DNA from 2 places in the Orenia marismortui DSM 5156 genome. Region 2 is predicted to be linked to the other one. Evidence: riboswitches for the same ligand, from Rfam matches in the RefSeq annotation. Region 2 holds a riboswitch; the other holds the start of a gene.
The links. Region 2 has a riboswitch for tetrahydrofolate ahead of OREMA_RS0105295 (folate family ECF transporter S component). Riboswitches for the same ligand answer to the same signal wherever they lie in the genome.
Positions count from the first base shown of each region.

Region 1: linked by a shared signal. The riboswitch ahead of OREMA_RS0103350 (folate family ECF transporter S component) and the one ahead of OREMA_RS0105295 (folate family ECF transporter S component) in region 2 are both predicted to bind tetrahydrofolate.

Region 1 covers NZ_KB900617.1:737,042-744,940, reverse strand. Annotated here, with positions in the region: gene OREMA_RS0103370 (valine--tRNA ligase) at 1-1,645, shown strand, start outside; gene OREMA_RS18175 (ankyrin repeat domain-containing protein) at 1,818-3,182, shown strand; gene OREMA_RS18170 (ankyrin repeat domain-containing protein) at 3,474-5,507, shown strand; gene OREMA_RS0103355 (flavodoxin family protein) at 5,523-6,122, opposite strand; gene OREMA_RS0103350 (folate family ECF transporter S component) at 6,125-6,670, opposite strand; THF riboswitch at 6,767-6,858, opposite strand; gene OREMA_RS0103345 (bifunctional folylpolyglutamate synthase/dihydrofolate synthase) at 6,978-7,899, shown strand, end outside.
Region 2 covers NZ_KB900617.1:1,174,621-1,182,519, reverse strand. Annotated here, with positions in the region: gene OREMA_RS0105300 (formate--tetrahydrofolate ligase) at 54-1,730, shown strand; THF riboswitch at 1,783-1,877, shown strand; gene OREMA_RS0105295 (folate family ECF transporter S component) at 1,944-2,486, shown strand; gene panB (3-methyl-2-oxobutanoate hydroxymethyltransferase) at 2,745-3,551, shown strand; gene panC (pantoate--beta-alanine ligase) at 3,816-4,667, shown strand; gene panD (aspartate 1-decarboxylase) at 4,900-5,247, shown strand; gene OREMA_RS0105275 (ECF transporter S component) at 5,275-5,790, shown strand; gene OREMA_RS0105270 (hypothetical protein) at 5,895-6,353, shown strand; gene OREMA_RS0105265 (NAD+ synthase) at 6,504-7,235, shown strand; gene OREMA_RS0105260 (IclR family transcriptional regulator) at 7,359-7,899, shown strand, end outside.

The DNA.
Region 1 (7,899 bases), 440 kb from region 2:
TGATCATTCTGTAGGCCAATGTTACCGTTGTGATACAACTATCGAGCCTTTAGTATCTAAACAATGGTTTGTTGCTATGGAAGAGTTAGCAAAGCCTGCTATTGAAGCAGTTAGAAATAAGGATATAAACTTTGTACCAGAAAGATTTTCTAAGGTTTACTTCAATTGGATGGAGAATATTAGAGATTGGTGTATCTCTCGTCAATTATGGTGGGGACACCAGATTCCAGTATGGTATTGCCAAGATTGTGATGAAGTAATTGTAAGGACAGAAGAGCCAACAGAATGTCCAAAGTGTAGCAGTACTAATTTAAAGCAAGATGAAGATGTACTTGATACTTGGTTTAGCTCTGGATTATGGCCATTCTCTACTTTAGGTTGGCCTGAAGAGACTGAAGAGTTGAAATATTTCTATCCTACAGATGTATTAGTAACTGGTAGAGATATAATTTTCTTTTGGGTAGCTAGAATGATCTTTATGGCATTAGAATGTAAAGGTGAGATACCATTTAAAGATATCTATATTCATGGACTTGTTAGAGATGCAGAAGGTCGCAAGATGAGTAAGTCTTTAGGTAATGGTATAGACCCAATCGAGGTAATTGATCAGTTTGGTACAGATACATTACGCTTTACTTTAATTACTGGAAATACTCCAGGTAATGATATTCGTTATCGTGAAGAACGAGTAGAAGCAAGCCGTAACTTTGCTAATAAATTATGGAATGCTTCCCGGTTTGTATTGATGAATTTAGAAGATTTTGATTTAGAAGATGTAGATTATTCTACTTTAGAATATACTCTAGCTGATCAATGGATTATCAGTAGATTGAATAAGAAGATTAATCAAGTGACTAAATTATTAGAGGAGTATCAATTTGGTCAAGTATCTCAAGAACTATATGATTTTGTTTGGAGAGAGTTCTGTGATTGGTATATTGAATTAGTAAAGCCTAGATTATATCAAAAGGATAATCAAATAGCCCGTCAGACTGCTCAATATGTAACATGGTTTGTTTTAGATAATATTTTAAGATTATTGCATCCATTTATGCCATTTATCACAGAAGAGATCTGGCAATATCTAAGTGCTGAAGAAGAAGAAAGCCTAATGATCTCTTATTGGCCTGAAGTAGACAACTTATCTGTAAATCATAAAGCAGAAGCTAAGATGGAAGTTATAATGGAACTAATTCGTAGCATCAGAAATATTAGAAATGAGATGAAGGTTAATCCAGGGAAGAAGATTACAGCTATCTTAACTTCAGAGTCAGATGAAAAGTTAGTAATTGCAACAGAAGGAAAAGATTATATATCTGATTTAGCCAATGTGGATGATTTGACTATTATTAGGGAATTAGAAGATAGACCTGAGCAAGCTTCTACAGCAATTACAAATGAAGTTGAGATTATATTACCACTTGCAGGAATGGTAGATATCAACAAAGAGATTATTAGACTAGAAGAAGAGATTGAAAAGATGGAATCAGAGATTAAGCGAGCAGTAGGTAAGTTATCTAATAAGGGATTTGTAGATAATGCTCCAGACCATCTTGTAGAAGAAGAGAAAAGAAAGAAAGATGAATATACTGCTAAGAAGGAACAACTTGAGGAACGTTTAAATAGTCTTAAAAGTATAAATTAAAAAATAATGCAAGTAAAGGCAACCTATTAAGGTTGTCTTTTTTGTTAAATTTGTCAATTGAAGCAGGAGATAAAATAAAATAATAGTATTCTATATAGTAGGAGATTTATTTTCTATTAATACTAAATTATGTAATTAAAATTATATTTATCTATTTGAGGAGGCAGTACTCATGATAGAGGCAATAAAATTATTTTCTACTATTGAATTAGATGAGAATACTAAGATTAAATTAGAAGATAAGTTTAAAGAGAATATAGTACAAATCATAGATGATCAGTTTTTAATAAATAGATTGGTTATAACAGGTTTAATAATATTTATTTTGAAAGAAGAAAAAATTAAAAGGAATCTGCTAGAGTTCTTTACTACAAATTTAAATTTAGAGTTCAATAGTTTAGATGAATTGTTAGAAGTTAAATATATTACCCTTTTACTGTTTAGAGAAGTTTTACTAAGGCAGAAACTGGAGTATGATTTGATTTTAATATTGATTAATAGATTAGAAGATATTTCTGAAGAAGATAAGGATTTGATTACATATAAACAAGTAGTAAATTTTCTTTATGAGTTAAAAGATAAGATTGATTCTAAATTTTATACTATAAATATTAATTCTACTTCACTCTCTGATTTTGAAAGGATAATTTTAGTTGCTATTAACTTATTAGAATATAAGAAAAACATAAAAAAAATTGATGATCTAATGTGGTTAAAAGCTACTTTGGACAAGCTGGGAACAGATCCAGAAGAGTATATTACTGTAGAATCTTTTTATAGATATCTAATTAATAATTTAGAAATATTAAATTTATTATATAGATATATTTCTAAAGATAAATTAAATAAATTAGAAAGCTTTGAAGCTCCTCTTGTTATTGGCTTGTCAATAATTAAATTTTCTGCATTAGATGATAAAGAGCAACAATTGGCCTATATTAATAAATTTTTAATAAAAAAATCTTTTTTTAGTATTAAGAAAAATTTAACATATATCGATTTAACTATTCGTTTAATCTTAGATTTATCATTAGTATGGAAAGTTGTTGATGAGAAGAAGATTATTAAATTTGATCGAGACAGTGCTAGGAAAGGTTTTGAAGAAAATACACTAAAAGAAAAATCTAATAATTACAGTAGTTTAGTTTTAGAAGATGAAAAAAGGCAGAATGGAAAACGTTTATTAACTGCTTTAAAAAAGAATGATTTAGAAATTGTCAATAAATTATTAAATAGAAGAATAGATGTTAATTATAGTGATAATCGCCATAGGACTTCTTTAATGTATGCAATTAAATTTGAAAGAGAAGAAATAGTGAAGAAAATATTGAATTTAGGTGCAGATATTAATGTTTGTGATAACAAAGGTAAAACTCCTTTGGTAGAAGCTATTGCAGCGAATAATAAAAATATAGTCAAAATTTTATTAAAAGCTAATTGTGATACTGATATTAGATACAGAAGCTATACACCATTAGAACTAGCTATGATATGGAATCGAAAGGAGATAATACCACTCTTGAAAAAAGGAAGTTAATAAATATTTTAACGAGTATCTTTACTTTAAAAGTTAAAATCATCAGGTATTTAGGAGGAAATAATAATTTAATATATAATTCTATATATGCAGGATAATACCTTTATTTATAGAATTATAGATAATATGTAAAAATATTATCGGGATATAGATAATAGACCAATTTTTGGTTATTTATATAAGTGATCTTTGAAAGTTAATAAGTTTATAAGTGTATAGATTCACCTAAATTACCAATTCAGTTCTTGTAAATATTATTAAGTAAATAGTAAGAAGGGGTGAATATTTTAAATGAATGATTTATTAGACTTATTTGGGCTTCCTGACTTAGATGAAGTTGAGGAGGAGAATGGAAATGTTGACTCGGGTGATATTGAGGTTTTAGAGGTAAAGGATCTAATTGATTTATTTAATACAAGCTTTTTAGAAGAGATAAATAGTGAAGAGATTAAAAGCGATATAGAAGATAAGATTAATGATATCAAAAATAATCAAAAAATGATTTCTCGTATTGCGCTAAACAGTACTACAATTTTGACTATTAAAGAAGAGAAATTAAAAAACAATAATTTCTTAGAGCTGTTTTGGAAAAAATCTTTATCTTTGGCAGAACAAGATCTGAACTTGAATCTAGCTAGATATGCAGCTTGTCAATTTTTACAATGTATAGAAGATAAAAATATTTTAACTTGGGAGCTTATTTTAGCATTAATAGCTAAGTTAGAGCATATTCAAACTGAAGATAATAATGATATTTACGATAATTTAAAGAAACATTATTATAACTTATTACAAGAGCATGAGAATAATTTTTATAAGTTAGATGAGGATTATGATTCATCATCACCTTTTGCTAAGATAATCTTATTGATTGTTGATTTATTAAAAGAAGGTGAAGATAGTATAACAGTTAATAATTTGATGTTATTAAAGTTAAAATTAGAGGGGCTAAATTTAAATGTAGAAGATCAAATAACTTTAGAAGAATTTTATGGTTATTTAATCGAAACTCCTAGAATGTTACATCTATTATATCAACATTTATCTTCAGAAGACTTAGAAAATTTAGATTTATTTGAAGCACCTATAGTTAAAGGAGTAGAGAAGTTATTTAATTTGGATAATAAAGAAAGAAATATTTATAATTCTTTAGTACAAGAGTTAGAAGAATCAGGAGTCAAATATGAAGAAAGATATATCAAATTAAGGCTGCTAAGAAAGTATTTAATGAACGAAGCTTTTGTTGATATTAATACTGAAGTTGAAATATTTAAGTTTACAGTAGAATTGCTTATTAATTTAAATTTAATTTGGGATTATTCTGTTAATGAAATAATAGAAGAAGATATAGAAAAGATTTCAGATATTGAAGTGTTAAATAAAAGTGAAGAGAATGATGATGGAGATCAAGTTGAAGATGCAATAGATAAAGCGATTTCAAAAGAAAGAATACATAGTGTTAAAGATAATTTAGATAATAAAACAGAGGTAGCAAAGAGTATTAAAGAATCAGATGCAGAAGTAGCAGCTAGCCAATTAAATATGAAAAGCGAAAATATTAATAATGCCTTAAATGAAGCACCTATTCAAAAGGAAGAAGTTAATCAAGTTGACGATATTGAAACGGAAGCTTCTATAACAGAGGATAAAGAAGCTAATAAATTAGATATGATAAGTGAAAGGGTTACTAAGGACGTAAATAAAGTATCTATCAAAGAAGATAAAGGTGAATTAGATAATACTGATAAAAGTATTAGGGATGTTGAAAGATCAAATACAGAAGAACATTCAGAAGTCATAAGTGAAAAAGAGAGTAGTGATTCAATTACAGAATCTACTGAGAATAATCAAGAGGATGAGTTAGAAAGTAATCAAGTTGAAGAAATTACAGAAAAGGATGAAGATAGGAAGTTAGAAGAGAATAAAGTTGATCAGACAAGAGATAGAAGAAAAGGTCAACAGTTAATTTTAAGGATTCGAGAAAATAACTTTAAAGAGGCAATGGACTTATTAGATAATGGAGCAGATGTTAGTGTAAGTGATACTAAGAATCGTACTGCATTAATTTATGCTGCTAAATTTGAAAGTGTTGATTTAGTTGTTGCTTTAATAGAAGCTGGAGCAGATGTTAATGCTAGAGATAATCGTGGTAAGACTGCATTGTTTGAGGCTATTTCTTCTGATAATGTAGAGATAGTTAAGTTATTATTAGATGCAGGAGTAGATCTAAATGTGAAATACAGAGGTCACAATGCTTTAGAGATGGCCGTGATGTGGCAGCGGTTAGAAATTGTGGAATTATTAAAACAGGAGATAGATTTATAAATTAAAAGAGAGGGATTAATCCCTCTCTTTTAATTTATTTATTAATCTTTTTCCAAATTTTTTGCTGTCCTTTGATAATTTAATTCTATTTCTTGCTGGATATTTATCAATATTACCCAAGAAAAAGTTATCATAATATGTAGTATTGATAGCTTTAAAGAATAAATCCATAGTACCACTTACATATTTGAATCTGTCGGATGTTAATTTCTGACCGGCAGTAGAGATAAAGCCTCCAATTTTATTTTCTTTTTTATCAATCATTGAATCATTTAATCGATATTTACTTCCCCAAATAGCTTGGCAGCGATCAATTAATGCTTTTAACTGTGCTGGAAGGCTATTAAAATAAAGGGGAGCAGCAACAATTATTATATCTGATTGATTTAATTTAGTATAAATTTCTGTCATATCATCTTCAAGAATACATCCTTTTTTCTGTTCACAATTATTACAGGCTGAGCAAGGATTAATATTTAGATTATTAATCTTAATATTTGTAAATTGTATATTAGGATTATTCTCTTTTATACCTTCAATTACCTTATTTAAGATTAAAGCATTATTACCATGGTTATTAGGACTACCTAAGATAGTTAAACATCGATAATTCATTTTTAAATCCTCGTTTTAAATTCTTCATATTTGAAGAATGAATAGATTATGAAGAATTCTATTGGAGCTATAATAGAACGGGCTACTATTCTACCTGGTAGCAGCACCAAAAAAGCTTTTCCAATAATCAATTTTAGCCAAAATGTATTCAATAATAATGATATAAGCAATTCTATACTTAGGATAGAGATTAATAGTTTAATAAAAATCTTATTATCTTTGGATCTATAAAATATTAATCCTGGAATTAGTCCAATTAAAGCATAACTTAGAGTAAAACCTGGAAAATATCCACCTTGAGCTCTTAATAACATTCCTAATAAATCACTAGCTATTCCAGTAAGCAGGCCACCAATTGGGCCTGTTAAAATTGCTGAAATTATAATGGGTATATATCCAAAGCTTAATCTAATAGAATTACCAATCATAATTGATAGATATCTAGTTAAAATAATACTAGTAGCAACCATTAAAGAAATAAGCACCAAATTTTTAGTTTTTTTTGATTTTATTTCTTTCTGTTTCTGCAATAAGTTAGAACTATTCATAAGATAAAACCCCTTTCTAATTAGTTGATATCATCCCTACGATACCACACTATAGAGACAAGGGAATAGATATTTCTCTACTTCTCTCTTAAATGTGGCAGTGGATGCAGATTTGTACCGCAGAAAAATCTTTCGTTTAGAAGCAACATCCCATCTTCTAACACTTGACGCACAAATCTTACTCTGCCTGTTTAGGTAATTTTAACATAATTTTTTACAACTAGCAATAAATCTAATCCTTTATAAAAAATTATTAAAAACAGGGTTTGAAGATTTTAAGTAGAATTAATAATTTCGAGGTGATAAAATGAAAGGTATAAAATATTTAGAAAGTTTAAGTAAATTTGGAGTTAAACCAGGATTAGATAGAATAAAGTTATTGCTTAGCTATTTGGACAATCCAGAAGAGAATCTAAATGTTATTCATATTGCAGGTACAAATGGTAAAGGGTCAACTTCTGCAATTTTAACTTCAATTTATAAAGAAGCAGGTTATAAGGTCGGAACTTATACATCTCCCCATATTACTGAATTTAATGAGCGAATCAGAGTTAATAATGAAAATATTAATAATGAAGATTTAGGTTTATTAGTTAAGGAATTAAAGCCTGCTATTAATAAAGTAGCAGATGAATTAGAACATCCTAGTTTCTTTGAAGTGGTAACAGCTTTAGCTTTCTTATATTACTATAAGCAGGATGTCGATATGCTTATCTTAGAAGTGGGCTTAGGAGGTAGATTTGATGCTACTAATGTTGTAGATAGTTTAGTTTCAGTAATTACAAATGTAAGTTTAGATCATACAGATTATTTAGGTGAAACGCTAGAAGAGATTACTTTTGAGAAGGCAGGCATCATTAAAAATCAGCAAAAGGTAATAACAGCTACCAAAAATCAAGCAGTTAATGATCAGTTACTAAAACTATCTAATGAAAAGAATTCAAAATTAATTAATATTAATGATGAGTTTGATTGGATAGAGTATGAAAACAATCCATCTTATCAAAGCTTTGATTTAATAGGCAAAGATAAAAACTATCTTAAATTAAAATTACCTTTATTAGGAGAACACCAAATTATTAATACAGCAACTGCTATTGAGGTTATAGAAGTTTTGAAGCAAAAGTATCCACTTACACAAGAAAATATAAAAAAAGGAATTTCAAAAGTTAGCTGGCCTGGTAGAGTAGAAGTGATAGCTTTAAAACCGATGGTTATTTTAGATGGGG
Region 2 (7,899 bases):
AGAAGAATAAAGAAATATTAAAGATAATAACAATCTACAAGGGGGAAGATAAAATGGCTTACAAATCAGATATTGAGATTGCACAAGAGGCAAAGATGTTACATATTAAGGAAATAGCTGCAAAGTTAGGATTAACTGAGGAAGATATTGAACTATATGGTGACTATAAAGCGAAGATTAAGTTAGAAACTTATCAGAGATTGATGGAAAAAGAAGAATTTGCTAAGTTAATCTTGACCACAGCAATTAATCCAACTCCAGCAGGAGAAGGAAAATCAACTACTACTGTAGGGTTAGGTCAAGCTTTAAATAAGATAGGTAAGAATACAGCTATTGCATTACGTGAGCCTTCTTTAGGACCGTGTATGGGAATTAAAGGTGGAGCTGCGGGTGGAGGATATTCTCAAGTAGTACCGATGGAAGATATTAATTTACATTTTACTGGTGATATTCATGCAATAGGAATAGCTCATAATTTATTATCAGCAACCATCGATAATCATATTAAACAAGGAAATGATTTGAATATAGATCCAACTAAAGTTACTTTCAAACGTGTAGTAGATATGAATGATCGAGCTTTAAGAGAAATTGTAGTAGGACTTGGTGGAACTGCTAATGGTCAACCTAGACAAGATGGATATATGATTACTGTAGCTTCTGAGGTTATGGCTATCTTATGTTTAGCAGAAGGAATATTAGATTTAAAAGAAAGATTAGGTGAGATAGTTGTAGCTTATAGTTATGATGGTGAGAAAGTAAGGGCTAGAGATTTAAAGGTAGCTGGAGCGATGGCTGCATTATTAAAAGATGCTATTAAGCCAAATTTAGTTCAGACTTTAGAGAATACACCTGCTTTTATTCATGGTGGACCTTTTGCTAATATTGCTCATGGATGTAATAGTATTATGGCAACTAAATTAGCACTTAAAACTTCTGATTATGTAGTAACAGAAGCTGGTTTTGGGGCAGATTTAGGAGCTGAGAAGTTCTTTAATATTAAGTGCCGCTTTGCAGAATTAGCTCCAGATGCTGTTGTATTAGTTGCAACTGCACGTGCTTTGAAATTACATGGAGGAGTAAATAAAAATAACTTAGATAAGGAAGATTTAGGTGCATTAGCAGCAGGCCTTGAAAATTTAGAGAAGCATATTGAGAATGTAAAGAAATTTGGTGTACCAATGGTAGTAGCTATTAATGAGTTCCCAACAGATACAAAAGCTGAATTAGAGTTGATTGGCAAGCGGTGTGAAGAGTTAGGTGTAGAAGTTGCTCTATCTCAAGTTTGGGCTAAAGGTGGAGATGGTGGGATTGATTTAGCTGAGAAAGTATTAGATGCTATAGAAAAGCCATCAGAATTTAAAGTGTTATATGATGTAGAAACTTCTATTGAAGATAAAATTACTAAGATTGCTACTGAAGTTTATGGAGCAGATAAGGTTAATTTTACTTCACAAGCTAAAAAAGATATTGTTAAATTAGTTAAAGATGGATTTGATAAGATGCCAATTTGTATGGCTAAAACACCAGCATCTTTATCAGATGATCCAAGCTTAAAAGGAAGACCTAGAGGGTTTGAAGTAACTGTTAGGAAAATTAATGTATCAGCAGGGGCAGGTTTTTTAGTAGCATTAACTGGAGCTGTAATGACAATGCCTGGATTACCTAAAAGACCTTCTGCTGAAAATATAGATATTGATGAAGCAGGAAAGATTACAGGGTTATTTTAGGAGCTAGGTAATAGGAAAACCTAGTACCTAGAGCCTAATACCTAACAACAATGGCAGAGTAGAAAGTAATGCGTTAAGTGCTTAAGGATGGGACGTTGTCTTAAGACGAAAGGTGAAATCTGCGGTATTACTTTCGCGTTCGCTGTACACTAAAGAGAAGATCTTCTTTTCTTAAGTGTGGTAAGCTGCCAGTTACTTAAGGGAGGATATAAGATGAAATTTAGTGTGAAAAGAATTGTTTATTTAGCTTTGTTAGTATCTTTAGGAGTTATGTTAAAATTCTTTAAAATTACTATTCCTTATTTAGGTTTAAGTTTTACTGGGTTTCCAATGATTTTAGCAGGTGTTTTATTTGGACCAATTTCAGGAGGGATTGTAGGTGGGATAACAGATATTTTAGGATTTATTCTTAGACCTACTGGAACTTTTATGCCTTATTTTACTTTAACAGCTATTTTAACTGGATTAATACCTGGGTTTATTGTTATGTTATTGAAGAATAATCCTTTAAAGTTTAGGCATTATTTATTAGCGGTTGGAATAGGGCAATTGATTACATCGGTAATTTTGATACCTTATTTTATTAATATTTTATTTAGAATTCCTTTTAGAGTTAAGTTTTATCCAGCATTAGTTACTCAACTTCAACATGTACCTTTATATGCTTTTGTAATTAAAGTTTTAGTTAATAGAATATCTAGTTTAGATATTGATTTAGAACTTAAGATTAATTCAGTTGAAGATATTAGTAATTAATTTCTTTTGTGGTTGAAATTATTAAAACTAATTAGTATAATAATAAAGAGTTTGACTATTTTAGAATTAAAAATAATTGAATATTTCGCTTGGATCCTAGAGGACCGAGACGGTATTGAGATTAATAGATTGGGATAACTGTATCTATTATATATATTTATGTCTAATTATGATTACATAAGCCTTCTTGTCCTTTTAGGATAGGAAGGTTTTTTGTTTTCTTGACTAAAAATTAATCACTACTATGAGGTGATATAAGTGACAAATAAAGTAACGATTAAAATGTTGCAACAAAAGAAAGACTTAAAAGAAAAGATTACAATGTTAACGGCCTATGATTATCAAACTGCTAAGCTAATTGATCAAACAGGTATTGATATTATTTTGGTTGGTGACTCTTTAGGGATGGTTGTCTTAGGATATGAAGATACTCTAGGGGTTACTATTGAAGATATGATTCATCATAGTAAAGCTGTTACTAGAGGAATTAAAAGAGCAATGGTTGTGACAGATTTACCTTTTATGGCTTATAAAATTGCTAATATAAGTCAGACTGTTCAGAATGCTGGACGAATTATTAAAGAAAGTGGAGTAACAGCTGTAAAGATGGAAGGTGGTCAAGAGATAGTAGAAGAGGTTAAAGCTACTATAAATGCTGGAATTCCAGTAATGGGTCATTTGGGGCTAACTCCTCAGTCGGTTAATCAATTTGGTGGATTTAAGGTACAGTGTAAAGAAGAATCAGCAGCTAAAAAGTTAGTCGAAGATGCTTTTGCTTTAGAAGAAGCTGGTGTTTTTGCTCTAGTCTTAGAATGCATACCTGCAAAATTAGCCAAAGAAGTTACTGAAAAAATATCCATTCCTACTATTGGTATTGGTGCTGGTAAGGATTGTGATGGTCAGGTATTAGTTACTCAAGATATGTTAGGAATATTATCAGACTTTACTCCTAGATTTGTTAGAAGATATGCTGATTTAGATAATCAGATCAAGCAAGCTTTAAAAAAGTATAAAGAGGAAGTTCAAAATGGAAACTTTCCTAGCTTAGATGAAAGTTTTATTTAATGAATATTTAGGAATTTATACTAAAATTTGAAATGTGGTGCTATAGAATTACTACATTTTTAGCTGCTGGCTATTGGCTACTAGTCGCTGGCTTAGAGCTTATAAAAATAATACTAATAGCTAGAGGCTAACAGCTATAAGCTAGTGGCCAAAATGTCGCTCTATAACTATAAAGTTTCATTTAACTAGATATCTATAATGAGATTATTCATGATAGAGTTTTATTTTCATAAGTACAGAAGTGGAGTGGAAGGAGAAGAGTAGATGAAAATTTTGAAGAAGATCTCAGAGGTTAGAGAGTATGTCAAAGCGAGAAGAAAAGAAGGTAAAAGTATTGCTTTGGTACCTACTATGGGTTACTTACACCAAGGTCATCTAACTTTGATGAAAAAGGCTAAAGAGGATAATGATATAGTGATTGCTAGTATATTTGTTAACCCAACTCAATTTGGGCCAACAGAAGATTATGAAGATTATCCTAGAGATTTAGAGCGAGATGTTAACTTAGCTAAAGAAATAGGAGTAGATATTATTTTTGCACCAGAGGTTGAAGAGATTTATTTAAAGGATGAGCTTACTACAGTTACGGTAGATTCTTTGAATGAAAGGCTTTGTGGGGGTTCGCGTTCTGGTCATTTTGATGGTGTTTGTACTATAGTTAGTAAATTATTTAATATAGTAAACCCTGACCGATCATATTTTGGACAGAAGGATGCTCAACAGGTTTTGATAATTAAAAAGATGGTAGATGATTTAAACTTTGATATTAAAATAGTAACAGTTCCTATCGTAAGAGAAGAAGACGGGTTGGCAATGAGTTCTCGTAATAAATATTTAAATAAGGAAGAAAGAAAAGCTGCTTTGGTATTATACAGTTCTTTAAAATTAGCAAAGAAATTAATTGTTTCTGGAGAAAGGAACGCTAATTTTATTAAAGAAGAAATAATAAGTTTAATTAATCAGGAAGAGTTAGCTGAAATTGATTATGTTAAAATAGTAAAGCAAAGCAATATAGAAGAGATTAATGAGATTGAAGGTGAAATTTTGATTGCTTTAGCTGTATATATAGGACAGACAAGATTGATTGATAATTTGATGTTAGATGTTGAAAAATAAATAGGAGTAGAGTTATGTGAATTTAAATTAAAACTTAAGATTGATAAAACGACAGTTTTGGAGTTAGGCGTTAGGAGCTAGGACATAGAAAGATCTTACTAACTCCTATGACCTATCACCTAGCACCTAAAAGTGTCGCTTTATATTCTATATCACGTCACATTTGAATTTTAATCAGTTCACACTTATAATTTAGTGACCTTAAATTAATAATCTTATGGAGGTATAGACTATGATGAGGATGATGTATAAATCTAAGATTCATCGAGCCAGGGTAACAGAGGCTAACTTAAATTATGTTGGTAGTATTACTATTGATGAAGAATTAATGGAGGCAGCTAATATATTGCCTAATGAAAAGGTGCAAGTTGTTAACAATAATAATGGAGAAAGATTAGAAACATATGTTATTCCTGGCGAGAGAGGTTCTGGTGTAATTTGTTTAAATGGTGCAGCTGCTAGAAAGGCTGAACTTGGAGATGTATTAATTATAATTTCTTATGTTTTAATTGATGATAAAGAAGCTAAAGAAATAAAGCCTAAAATCGTATTTGTTGATGAAAATAACAAGATAAAATAAAGAATAAAATTTTATGGAGGGATAAAATTGAAAATAACAGTAAGGCAGTTAACTATTATAGGTATATTAGGAGCAATCTCTTTATTATTAGGTTCGACACCATTAGGATTTATTCCGGTTCCAACTCCAGCAGGTTCTGCTACTATTATGCATATACCAGTTATTATTGGGGCTATTATGGAAGGTCCTGTTGTTGGGGGGTTTGTAGGATTGATTTTTGGATTGTTTAGCTTTTTAAGGGGTGGAGCTGTATTATTTTCAGATCCAGTAATAGCTATTCTGCCAAGAATATTAATTGGGATTTTTTCTGCTTATAGCTATAAAATGGTTAAAAACAGAATAGGTGGAGCGGGTATTGCTGCTATAATTGGTACCTTGACCAATACTGTAGGAGTATTATCTTTAGCTGTAGTAAAAAATTATTTACCGAATTGGGAAACTGCTTTGACGATTGCAATCACCCATGGATTAGCAGAAGTAGTTTTAGCTGTATTAATTACAGTAGCAATAGCTAAAGGTTTAGATAGAGCTAGATTGGATTAATATTTGATTGAATTATAAATTATTATCTTTCTTTTTTATATTGATTTAATTAATATAAAGAATATTTTTATGGTATTCTAATATAAAGGAGGGAAGATTATATTATGACTAACTTTCATACTAGACAAAATAATAATTATGGTAAAGAGATTGATTTTAAAGAGTTAACAAATATATTGAATAATTTATTACCAGAGAAAGGTTATGGTATTTTACTAGATTGTATAATTCCACAAATTCGTAATATGAGTTATCCTCATGGTATTTCTAAACCAATACCTTTTTTAAGGGCTGTAAATTTAGAAGAGAGTTTTATGATGTTAATGGTGGAGTATAAGCTATATGTTCCAGGTTCTGAGAATGATGAAGAATTGGCATTAGAAATAACAAAACCAGATTTTCATATCTTCAAAAAAGAAAATGAGATTAATTTCGTGTATAGAGATGATAAAGTGATTACTTTGAAATTACATAATTCTTTTGACTTTGCTTATGAGTTAGATGATGATGGTTTGATTCCAACATTGTCATTTGTTGAATGGGTCAGTAGTCCCTTTATTTAGTTAGTGATAGTTATATTATGAGTGATGAATTGAAGTTAGTTTTTTAAGATCATCACTCATGATTTAACCTTTTCTTTTTTAAAATTATTTCACTTGTGTTATAATTACTTTAGAGCAATCTGGCTATTATTATGAGTTTGGAGGGTTGATATGTTAAATAAAGATTATGATCAGATGGTTGATAAACTAGTAGAATGGATACAGAAGAAAGTTAAACAAGCTGGGTGTAATGGGGTAGTAGTTGGCTTAAGTGGAGGAATTGATTCTGCTGTAACAGCTACCTTATGTAAGAAGGCTTTCCCGGAGAATACCTTTGGCGTAATTATGCCTTGTTATAGTGATCCACAAGATGCTAAAGATGCTAAGTTGGTAGCTGAAAAATTTGCTATTCCATATCAGGTAGTTGATTTAAGTACTACTTTTGATCAGTTATTAAAGTCAATTGAAGGAAGAGCTGATGTAGAAAAGAGTATGGCTGTGGCAAATATTAAGCCAAGGTTGCGGATGACTACTCTTTATTATTATGCAAGTATAAAAAATAGTTTAGTAGTAGGAACTGATAATCGTAGTGAATTGAAAGTGGGCTATTTTACCAAGTATGGTGATGGTGGAATTGATATTGCTCCTTTAGGAAATTTAGTGAAATTAGAGGTTAGAGAAGTTGCAAGTGCTTTGGGGATTCCAGAGAAGATTATTACTAAAGATCCTTCTGCAGGTTTATGGGGAGGACAAACTGATGAAGCAGAAATGGGAATTACATATGAAGAATTAGATAAATATATCTTAACAGGAGAAGCTACTCCTAGAGTAAAAGAGATTGTTGACGACTTATCCTCTAAGAACAAACATAAATTAGAAGCAATTCCTATTCCTAAATTTTAGTTATTCAAGCAATTGAATAGAGGTATTTGATTTAACCAAGCGATTTATCGCTTGGTTTTCCCTTTTCATATGACGGAAAAGATGATATAATTATTTCATAATATAAAATCGGAGGATGTATAGATGAGCAAAAGTATAGTTCAATCAGTGGATAGATCACTGAGTATCTTAGAGATATTAGTAGAAGAAAACCAGCCTATTTCTTTGAGCCAGATTAGTGAAAAGGCTAATTTAAATATTAGTACAGTACACAGATTATTACATACTTTAATGCATAGAGGTTTTGTAGGACAGGAAAAAGATAGTGGTAAATACAAATTAGGGCTAAGAATCTTTGAGATTGCAAGCGCTTTAGAAAGCTCTTTGGATTTAAAGGCAGTAGTACGTCCTTATTTACGGGAAATAGTAGATGAATGCAATGAAACAGCTAATTTAACTATTTTAGATGGTGGAGATGTTGTTTATATTGATCAAGTTGAGTCCACTAATATGGTTAGAATGTTTGCTAATATTGGTAGTAAAGGTCCTGCACATTGTTTGGGTTCTGGAAAAGTTTTATTAGCATTTTTAGAAGAAGATAAGTTAGAAAGTATTTTGAAAGATATTAAACTAACTAAATATACTTCGGAAACTATTAGTAGTATGGATAAATTAAAGAAGAATT